Regions from separate parts of the Paraburkholderia sp. J12 genome, predicted to be linked through region 1. Evidence: riboswitches for the same ligand, from Rfam matches in the RefSeq annotation. Region 1 holds a riboswitch; the other holds the start of a gene.

The links. Region 1 has a riboswitch for cobalamin ahead of U5760_RS11200 (TonB-dependent receptor domain-containing protein). Riboswitches for the same ligand answer to the same signal wherever they lie in the genome.
Region 2: it holds a riboswitch for cobalamin, as region 1 does, so the genes downstream of both, cobW (cobalamin biosynthesis protein CobW) here and U5760_RS11200 (TonB-dependent receptor domain-containing protein) in region 1, are expected to answer to the same signal.

What each region holds. Positions count from the first base shown of each region.
Region 1 is NZ_CAJMZC010000004.1:24,547-29,807, forward strand. Features, by position in the region: gene U5760_RS11190 (copper chaperone PCu(A)C) at 1-198, opposite strand, end outside; gene U5760_RS11195 (DUF2946 domain-containing protein) at 355-735, opposite strand; gene U5760_RS11200 (TonB-dependent receptor domain-containing protein) at 832-2,787, opposite strand; cobalamin riboswitch at 2,878-3,078, opposite strand; gene U5760_RS11205 (DUF2946 domain-containing protein) at 3,345-3,893, shown strand; gene U5760_RS11210 (cytochrome c) at 4,077-5,261, shown strand, end outside.
Region 2 is NZ_CAJMZC010000008.1:115,821-121,081, forward strand. Features, by position in the region: gene cobN (cobaltochelatase subunit CobN) at 1-1,501, opposite strand, end outside; gene cobW (cobalamin biosynthesis protein CobW) at 1,542-2,624, opposite strand; cobalamin riboswitch at 2,748-3,013, opposite strand; gene U5760_RS18390 (cobalamin biosynthesis protein) at 3,118-3,678, shown strand; gene cobO (cob(I)yrinic acid a,c-diamide adenosyltransferase) at 3,743-4,345, shown strand; gene U5760_RS18400 (cobyrinate a,c-diamide synthase) at 4,351-5,261, shown strand, end outside.

The DNA.
Region 1 (5,261 bases):
CGTGTCGATGCTATCGAGATCGATGGACTTGTTGCTGGCGTTCGCGAGCTTGAAGTAGCCGCCCGAGGGGGTGTCGCCCGGCATCGAGCGGATCCAGCAGTCGGACACCGTGATCGCGCCCGACGAGGCAGCGAAGGCGGACAGCGAGGCGAGGGCGAACGGCGCGGCAACGGCCAGGTGGCGGAAGGTACGGCGCATGAGGTGATCTCCTGGGTTCAGGGTAATGAATGTCGCCTGCGGCGGCGGTCCATACGAGGCCGCGCCGCGAAGTGCGAATACATGACGGTTGCGTATCCGGCGTGTTTCCGGATGCGTGGATCGAGAGGGGCTTGGAGCCGAAAGACCGGTTTGCGCTCAGACCGGCGGGGCCCGCGGGCGCCCCGACGCGAAGGCGCCGAACGGCACGAACCGGGAGAGGAGCGGCGCGACGGCGCTGGGTGCCGTCACGGCGAAGAACAGGAACGGGACCGCCGGCGCGGGCGGCATGACCGCATGATTGATCAGCAGGTCGCAATATCCGCACGCCTGGTCGAGGCCGGCCGCGTCATGCTTGTAATGCCGGTTTTGCAGAAGCGCGCTTGCCGGCTGCTGGATTGCCGAGCACAGCACATCTTCGGCAGGGTTGTCGCGATGCGCCGCTGCGACCGATTGACTCACGAGCGGCGCGAGCACGATCAGCCACATGGCGACGAGGCCAAGCCATGCGGTGAAGTGCTTGCGGGTGTGAGCGGACATGATCGGAGCGGTAACTTGCGCCGTCAGTCTATCACTCGTTGCGGGAAGCGTCGCCGTTCGGCGGCGGGACCTCCGGCCGCGCCGCCATCGGCACGCTCAGAACGTATAGCTGACCTTACCGAACGCCGTCCGCCCGAGGCTGTTATATCCGTACGCCGTCATGTATTGCCGGTTGAACAGGTTCGAAAGCGTCGCCGAAAGCGTGACATGCGGATTGACCTTGTACGCAGCCCGCAGATTCACCGTCGTCCACGAAGGCAGATAGATGGTGTTGAACTGGTCGTCGAAGGTCGAGCCGTTGTAAAGCACCGAAATACCCGTGCTCAGCGCGTGCAGGTGGAATTCGTCCCACGTGTGATCGACACTCAGATTGACGGTCTGACGCGGGCGGCGGTTGAGCCACGTATCGTCGGTTACGTCCTTCGGGTTGATGAGGCCGATTGTCAGGCTGACCGGCGTGGACTGCCCGATCGTGCCTTTATACGAGAGGTCGATCCCCTGGATATGCGCTTCGCCCACGTTCACGGGCAGGAAGGTCTGCGAATCGTAGGTGATCAGATCGTGAACGCGCGTGTCGTAGATCGCCGCGGAGAACGTGCCGTACGAGGTCGTCGCATCGAACGCTGCTTCGATGGAGTCGCTGCGCTCCGGCTGCAGATTCGGGTTCGAGTAGCCGGGATAGTAGAGGTCGTTGAACGTCGGCAGCCGGAATGCGTTGCCGTAAGACACGCGTGCCGTGTAGATCGGCGTGATCGCCCATGCGAGCGCGGCATTGCCTGTGTTGACCGACTGCCCCTGCACGATTTCGTGGCGCCCGGCGAGGAACAGCGTCCAGGGTCCGAGCGTAGCCGATTGATGCATCGACACGGCCGAGTCGTTGCGCGTGGGCACGCCGCTCGGGATGTCGACGGGCAGGAAGGCCTGCTCGCGCGTGAAGTCGTAGGCGAGCTTCGTTTCGCCGTTGAGCGGCATGCCGAACAGCGTGTGCCCTGTCTCCTGATGCGTGAGCGAGGTGGACGTGCTAAAGCGCGTCGAGTCGATTTCGTCGGTGGGAATCGTCGGGTCGTTTGCGTAGAGGAACTGACGATCGTTCGCGTAGCCCACCGACTGGTCGAACTGCGTGGTCGGCGTGATGTCCAGGTGAAACGCAATGCCCGTGGTCAGCTGATGGTCGAGCTGCCGGTCGGCGCCGCCCAGATTGTCGTACGAGAGATCGGCGCGGTGGTACAGCACGAAGGTCGAAATCGACCAGTTGTCGCGCGCGTAGCCGAGGCGTCCGTCCACGTCCTGCGCGTGGTACGGGTTGCGGCCGTCTTCGTGGCCGTAGGCCCACGGCTGGGTCGCGTCGATGCCGGCCGTGTTGTAGTCGTGCAGCCCGAGCGAATAGGTCAGGCCGCCCAGCGCGGCGAGCGGCCCGGTGGAGGGCACCGTGCCCGAGGTGCGCAACTGCGTGTCGAAGGTCTTGTTCGAGCCGCCGCCGAACGATGCCGTGGTCTGGTTCGGCAGGTTGGACGCGTGGCGCGTGAAGAGCTGCACGACGCCGCCCACCGCATCCGCGCCGAACGAGGCCGCAGCCGGTCCCGAGATCACTTCCACGCGGTCGAAGGCTTCGGTGGGCAGGTCGGCCCATTCGGCTTCGCCGGTCGTCGCCGAGCCCACGCGAATGCCGTCGATGAAAACCGCTACCTGGTTGCTCGCCGAGCCGCGAATGCTGACCGAGGCCGAGGTGCCCGGCCCGCCGTTCTGCGAAATGGTGACGCCGGGCAGGGTGGCGAGCGCCTGGGTGATGCTGGGGTCGGCGGGAGAGAGGCGATCGAGATCGGCGCGCGTGAGGACCTGGGTGGTCGCGTAACGCTGGTCGAACGATTGCGGCAGGTGCTGCGTGTCGCCCACCACGAGGATGTTGGGCAGCGCGTTGTCCGGCTGAGCCTGGGACTGCGTTTCCGGTTGAGCCGGGTCTTGCTGGGCGAGCGCGCTGTCGTCGGCGGCTTGTGCGCCATGCCATGCGCAGGCCGTCATGGCCGACGCGACGAGGATAGGTTTGAGTTTCATAGGCGGGGCTGAGGTCGGGGCTGTCCCTGCAACGAGCGGCCGCTTCAGGAAGCGGCGCTGGCGCATCGGGACACCCCGCCCGTTGCGGCTGCATGGACCTCGGTCGATGGCAGGTCTCCTGGCTCGCGGGTTGTCGCCCGTGCCTGCCTTCCCGGATTGACCAGTGGCTTCGTTAGGCACGGACTCGCCGCTCACAGTTGCGGGGGCAGCCGCAGACTCGAGGCGCGTTCGCCTCTTTCACTGCGTTCCCTTTTGATCCCGTTGCCGGGAACCATCAGCGCGAGAGCGTAATGGGCCATGCTCGGCCACGTCAATTGTCCCGTGGCGTTTGATGCAAAAAAGGCACGAAAGAGGGCTTCCGGAGCGGCGCGCGGCCGTCTGTAATGGCGGCGAAAGCCGGCCGATGTTTCGTCTGAGCGATGCCGGACATAACCAGCACGCAGCGTACTTTCGGCGAGCCTTTGCTAGCATGGCCCTCCCTGAAATTCACGTTACGGCCCGAACCGGCCATGGACGCGTCCTGCGCGTCACGCGCCGGCGCAATGCAAAGTTCCTCCATGTCTTTCGTCGTTGCCGGTTCCCTTCGTCTTGCGCAGCCCGCAAAAGCCGGGTTGCAGGCCGGCCTGCGCGCAGGGCGTCGGGCTGTCTCGACACGCGGGCAGCAGGTCGCGGGCCGTCACGGCGGTGCAGGGCGAACCATGAAGCAGGGCGGCTCGCTCTTCAGGCAGTTCACGTGGCTCGCGCTGTTCGGCCTCGTATTCGGTTGCTTCGCGCCGGCCATTTCGGGGCTGCTCGCCTCGGCCGAAGCGGCGCCTTCCGCGGTGATCTGCGGCGCGGGCGGCACGGCCGGCTCGCGCCTTGCCGCGGCGCAGCCGGAAACGAAGCGTTCGCCGATCCCGGCTCCGGCCGATGGCGTGCGCTGCGGCTATTGCCTGCTCGCGCATCACGGGCCCGCACTGCCTTCGATCGCCGCGGCATGGGTCGTTCCCGATGCGGCCGGTGTGTCGGCGTCCGGGGCCGGTTTCGAGCGCGGCTTCATCCAGCCGGTGCACCGGTATGCCCACGGCAGCCGCGCGCCGCCGTTCTCGTTGTCCGCCATCGCCTGAGCGGCGCAACGCAGCGCATGTGTTTCCGTCACAGGCGTTCTGCCGCAGTCATCCGCCAGTCCGGCCGTCCCTTGGGGGATGGCGGGCGCGCGTTCGTTCGTGCCGCGAGGCGCGCGGGCCGCGCTCGTCCGGGCTCGATCCGTAGAAAGTAAAAGAAGGGGGAGACGTATGGACATGCTCGGCATGTATCCGACGTTTTACGTCCCGGGCATCGGCACGGCCTGGGTGATGGGGATCATCGGCGTGATACACGTCGTCGCGTCCCATACATCGGTGGGCGCATCGTTTCTGTTCGCGCTGCTCGAAACGCGCGCGTATCGCGAGAACAAGCCGGAGCTGATGGCGTTCATCAAACGCTATGGCATGTTCCTGCTGGTGTTCTCGTACATCATCGGTTCGATCACCGGGCCGGGGATCTGGTATGCGATCACCGTGGCGAGTCCCCGCGGCGTGAGCGGGCTCATTCATAACTTCGTCTGGATCTGGGCGAGCGAGTGGGTGTACTTCACGGTCGAAGTGATCGGCGTGTATGCACTCGTGTATCTGATCGGCAAAGTGGACGCCCGCACCCATCTGAAGCTCACCTGGTCGTTCGCGCTCGCTTCATGGGCCACGATGCTGCTGATCGTGGGCGTGCTGTCCTTCATGATGTGGCCGGGCCACGACAGCTGGTATCAGACCGGCTCGACGAGCGAGGCCTTCTATAACGTCAACTTCTTCGCGCAGCTCGGCACGCGCACGGGCGGGATGCTCGTGATGGCCGCACTCGTGGGCCTGCTGGTGGCGAGCCGCGTGAAGGACCTCGCGCTGCGCCGCAGCGTCGTGCGCTTCATCGCGCCCGTGGGGCTGATTGGCGGCGCCGTGGCCGTGGTGATGTTCTTCTACTACCTGCGCACGCTGCCGCCCAACGCACTCGTGATGCTCGACACGCATCTGCTGCCGGTCTACGCGAAGGGCATGGTGGCGGTGTTCCTCGTCTCCACGCTCTGGCTCCTGTTCGCGTGGGCCTTTCCGCAGCGCGTGTACACGTCGCTTGCCATTTCGCTCTTTACGTTCATCGCGATCGTGGGCGTATGGCCCGAAGAGCGCATGCGCGAGTCGATGCGCAAGCCGTATGTGGCGGGCCAATACATCTACGGCAATCAGGTGATCGCGCGCGACGTGCCGGGCAAGGGCATTCATTCGGAAGTCGAGCGCATTGCCGAACACGGTCTGCTGCAACTGCATCCGTTCGTGCCCGAGCAACTGAGGACCGTGACCGACGCGAACGAACTGGAAGTGGGGCGTCTGCTCACCAAGGTGGCGTGCGCGAACTGCCACTCGCTCGAACCGGGCGGCCCGTTGCGCAGCCTGCCGGACAAGCTGCAC
Region 2 (5,261 bases), on a different contig from region 1:
CGCAGCGCCAGCCCGCGATCATGAAGCGGCCGCGGCGCACCGTAGGGTCCTGCTCGGGCGCGCCCCAGCGCGCGATGAGCGCGTTCTGCGCAGCAGCGGGCAGTTGCGAGAACGCGCGCCGGTAGTCCTCGAGCGCGAGGCTCTGCCAGGCGGGCCGCAACGCGCGCGTATCCGGGTCGTTGGTCACGCCCTCGGTCAATCGCGCCATCAGCGCTTCGCCGTCGTCGGGCACATCGGCCACGCGGTAGCCAATATCCCGCAACATCCGCAGAATGCCGACCACCGAAGCCGGCGTATCGAGCCCGACGCCGTTGCCGATGCGCCCTTCGCTCATCGGATAGTTCGCGAGCACGAGTGCGAGCTTCTTCTCCGCGTTCGGCAGCCGGCGCAAACGGCACCAGCGGCGGCTCAGTTCGGCCACGAAGGCCACGCGCTCCGCGTCGGGCTGATAGCGCACGACATCGACCTGGGTTGCCTTGCAGTGATACGCGAGCCCCTTGAAGCTGATCGCGCGCGTAATCACGCGGCCGTCCACTTCGGGCAGCGCGACGTGCATGGCGATATCGCGCGAATTGAGGCCGTGATTGTCCTTCACCCAGTCTTCGCGGTTGCCGCCGCTCAGGATCACCTGGAGCACCGGTGCATCGCCCGCCAGCGCGAGCGGCGCGGGATCGTCGAGCGAGGACGCCGCGAAAGCCGTGGTGTTCAGCACGAGCGCGACGTCGTGCGCGGCGCACAGCTGGTCGATGACATCGCGGCTCAGCGCGTCCTTGAGCGAGGTGACGGCAAGCGGCAGCGGATTCATGCCGCGCGCGCTCAACGCTTCGATCAGGGCGTCGAAGGCCGCCGTGTTCGCGGCCTGCAGATGCGCCTTGTAGAACAGCAGCGCAACGACGGGCGCCGCCGGCTGCCAGCGCGCGCGCCAGTCGTCGATCGTGGCGATGTCGCGCGACGGGTGATAAAGCGCGGCAGCAGGCAGCGCCACGGGCGGCGCCGGTTCGCTGCCCCATTCGAACGCGCGCCACGCGAGCGCGCGCAGAAAACCTTCGGCATTCGCCGCGCCGCCTTCACGCAGATAGCGCCACAGCAGGCGGCAAAATTCGGGCTCGACGCGGCTCTTCGCCGTGAGGTTCGGGTCTTCCTGCAGATCGCCCGAAAACATCGCGAGCATCTGGTTGCGGCGCTCGGCCAGCGCCACCGCCTGCTCGATGCCGTATGGCCAGTACGCCTCGCCGCCCAGATGATCGACCACGACCACGCGCGCATGCTGGAGCACGTCGTCGACATAGAAGTCCACCGAGGCCGGCTGGCGCAGATACGTCACGTTCGCGAGCCGCACGCTCGGGAATCCGGCGGGCAGGCGCGGTACGACGCTCGCGAGCAGGGCGAGCGTCGTATCGGCGGAGCTGAGAATGACGATCTCGGCGGGCTGCTGGTCGATGCGGATCACGCCGGCGGTGTCGTCGACGAAACCACCGGGCGTGGTGCGCAAAAGATGCATGGCAGGCGGCTCGTGGAGCGCTAGCGCGCGGGCGCGGCCATCAGGCCAGCGCGGAAGGCGCGAGCGCCGCTTCGAATGCGCGTTGCAGCAGCTCGGCGTCGAGATCTTCGCCGATCAGCACGAAGCGGCTCGCGAGCGGTTGCGCAGCGGCTTCCTGCGCGTTCCAGCGGCGGTCGAAGTAGCTGTCGAAGCGGCGGCCCACGCCCTGGATGACGAGGCGCATCGGCGCGCCCGGCAGCGCCGCGAAACCCTTCACGCGATAGATCGTGTGGGTATCCACGAGCCGTTGCAGCGCTTCGATCGCCCCTTCGCGCGAAGCGACGTTCGCCGTCACGACCACCGAATCGAATTCGTCGTGGTGATGGTCGGGGTCGTCGGCCGAGCCGTGATGATCGTGGCGCAGATGGATGCCCTCTTCCGAAGCCGATTCGAGCCCGAGCAGCGTGTGCAGATCGAGCTTGCCGTGCTGCGCGCGCACGATCTTCACCTGCGGCGGCAGTTCTTCGCGCAGTTCTTCGATAAGCGCGTCCTGCGCGGCCGTCTCGATCAGGTCGGTCTTGTTGAGGATCACGAGATCGGCGGACGCAAGCTGGTCTTCGAACAGTTCGTGCAGCGGCGATTCGTGATCGAGATTCGGATCGGCCTTGCGCTGTTCGTCCACGGCCTGCGGGTCTTGCGCGAACTGGCCGCTCGCCGCGGCGGGGCCGTCCACCACCGTCACTACCGCATCGACCGTGAAGGCGTTGCGGATCGACGGCCAGTTGAACGCCTGCACGAGCGGCTTGGGCAGCGCGAGACCCGAGGTTTCGATCAGGATGTGATCGATTTCGCCGCGGCGTTCGAGCAGTTGCTCCATCACCGGGAAGAACTCTTCCTGCACGGTGCAGCACAGGCACCCGTTGGCGAGTTCGTAGAGCTGGCCTTCCTGTTCGTTGCCCTCTTCGTCGCAGCCGATACCGCAGCCGCGCAGGATCTCGCCGTCGATGCCGAGCTCGCCGAATTCGTTGACGATCACCGCGACGCGCAAGCCGCCCGCGTGCTGAAGAATGTGACGCAGCAGCGTGGTCTTGCCGCTGCCGAGAAAGCCGGTAACGATGGTGACGGGGATCTTGCGCATTTGCATGAGGTGCTCCTTCGGCGCCAGAGGCCGCGGACGTGTATGCGGAGCCGGACGGCAGTGACCAGCACGGACGCGGGCCCGGCTGCACGCATGGACAATCGTGGAATGGGCGCCGCATCCCCGCAGCGCGCATCCTTCGTATCTGGCCGGTATCCGGACTGACGAAACTCCGCTTCGCCTTCCCGCGCGGCGGTCCGGCAGGACCGGCCGCACAGTGGCATGCCTCGAAGCGGATTGCATCGCCCGACCGGAAGATCGGCGCGATGCGTTCGTTGTACCGTTGCGGGTGCAGTTCAGGTTGGCCATGCCGCAGGCGGGGATGGCTCCCTGATTCCCGTTTAACTGCGCGCGCAAGGAACGCGCGCGCGAGCACCAGAGTGCGTGCGAGTGTAGGCGCGGGCCGCAGGCGCGTCAAGGAAGGGGCCTGAGTGCCGCCGTGCCGCGCCGTTGTTTACCCCTGGGCGCGCCGCGCCGCTGCCCGAACGCGAAAAACCGTGTGCTATCGTATGCGCGCATCCGCCGCGCGCTCAGGCTCGAGCCCGCGCCGCCTCGCCCGCTGCTGCTTTCCGACGCGCTCACCGTGAATTCCGCCCCATCCGCAAGCCAGTCCCATGCGCCATCGTCTGCGTCCGGTTCGTCCGGCGCGACGGAGGACGAGCCGCTCGTGCTCGGCATAGGCTGCCGCCGCGGCGTGACGCTCGCGCAGATCGAACGTGCCGTGCAGGCCGCGCTCGACGGCACGCCGCTCGCGCGCGTGACGGCCGTGGGAACCCTCGACGCCAAGGCGAACGAGCCGGCCCTGCGCCAGTTTTGCGACGCGCACGGTCTGCCGCTCCATGCGTATGCGCGCGATGCGCTTGCCGCCGTGCCCACGCAAACCGCGCCTTCCGCCGCGGCGCTCGCGCACTTCGGCGTGGAAGGTGTCTGCGAACCGTGCGCGCGCCTCGCCTCCGGCGGCGGTCCGCTCTTGCGCGGCAAGCTCGCGCTCGACGGCGTGACGGTCGCAATCGCGCTGGGGCGCCCGAACGATAATGCGGCTATCTACGCCGCGCGCTGAGATATCAGCCCATCCGGCGCATCAGACCCGCATCGCGGAACAGAACCTCATCACTCACCACGCCATGAAAACCGATCCCGATTCGCATCAGCGCATGACGCAACGCCGCCGTGAAGGCCACGAGAAAAAACAGGCTGCCGCCACCGTCGAAAAGGGCCTGCTGATCGTCAACACCGGCAACGGCAAAGGCAAGAGCACGGCGGCATTCGGCATGGCCGTGCGCGTGCTCGGCCACGGCATGAAGCTTGGCGTCGTGCAGTTCATCAAGGGCGCGCTGCACACGGCCGAACGCGATTTCCTGAGCACCGTCGCGCACTGCGACTTCGTGACGATGGGCGACGGCTACACCTGGAACACCCAGAACCGTGACGCCGACATCGCCACCGCGCGCAAGGGCTGGGACGAGGCGAAGCGCATGATCGAAAGCGGCGAGTACGGCATGGTGATCCTCGACGAACTGAACACCGTGCTCAAGTACGAATACCTGGGCCTCGACGAAGTGCTCGCCGTGCTCACTGCGCGCGGCCCGCAGCAACACGTGGTCGTGACGGGGCGCCACGCGCCCGATGCGCTGATCGAAGCCGCCGACCTCGTGACCGAAATGCGCCTCGTGAAGCATCCGTATCGCGAGCAAGGCGTGAAGGCGCAAAAGGGCGTGGAGTTCTAAGGCTCATGGTTGCGTGTCCCGCGCTCTTCATCAGCGCGCCCGCTTCGGGCCAGGGCAAGACCACGCTCACCGCGGGCCTTGCGCGCCTGCATCGCCGGGCGGGGCGGCGCGTGCGCGTCTTCAAGACCGGCCCCGACTTTCTCGACCCGATGATCCTCGCGCAGGCGAGCGGCGCGCCGGTCCTCTCGCTCGATCTGTGGATGGTCGGCGAAGACGGCTGCCGCAAGCTGCTCGCGCAGGCCGCGCAAGAAGCCGACCTGATCCTGATCGAAGGGGTGATGGGCCTCTATGACGGCACGCCCAGCAGCGCCGATCTTGCCGTCGCGTTCGGCGTGCCGGTGGCCGCGGCGATCTCGGCGAAGTCGATGGCGCAGACCTTCGGCGCGCTCGCATTCGGGCTCGCGCGCTTTCGGCCCGAGGTGCCGTTTCATGGCGTGCTGGCCAACCGCGTGGGCTCGGCGCGGCATGCGCAGATGCTGCAGGAGGCGTTGCCGGCCGACCTCCGCTGGCTCGGTCACGTGGCGAGCGATGCGCTGCTCGAATTGCCCGGCCGCCATCTCGGGCTGCACCAGGCAAGCGAGATCGCCGATCTCGACGCGCGCATCGAACACGCCGCCGACGCGCTGCTCGACACCGCGCTCGCGGAACTGCCGCCGCCCGTGGAATTCGCAACGGTGCCCGAGGCGCCGCCGCTGCCCCGTCTGCTCGACGGCAAGCAGATCGCCATTGCGCGCGACGCGGCCTTCTCGTTCATCTACCCGGCGAATGTGGCGCTGCTCGAAGCGCTGGGTGCGCGGATCGCGTACTTTTCGCCGCTCGGCAACGAGGCCCCGGCCCACGCCGACGCGATCTGGCTGCCCGGCGGCTACCCCGAACTGCATGCGGCCGCGCTCGCGCGCAGCGCACAGAGCGCGGC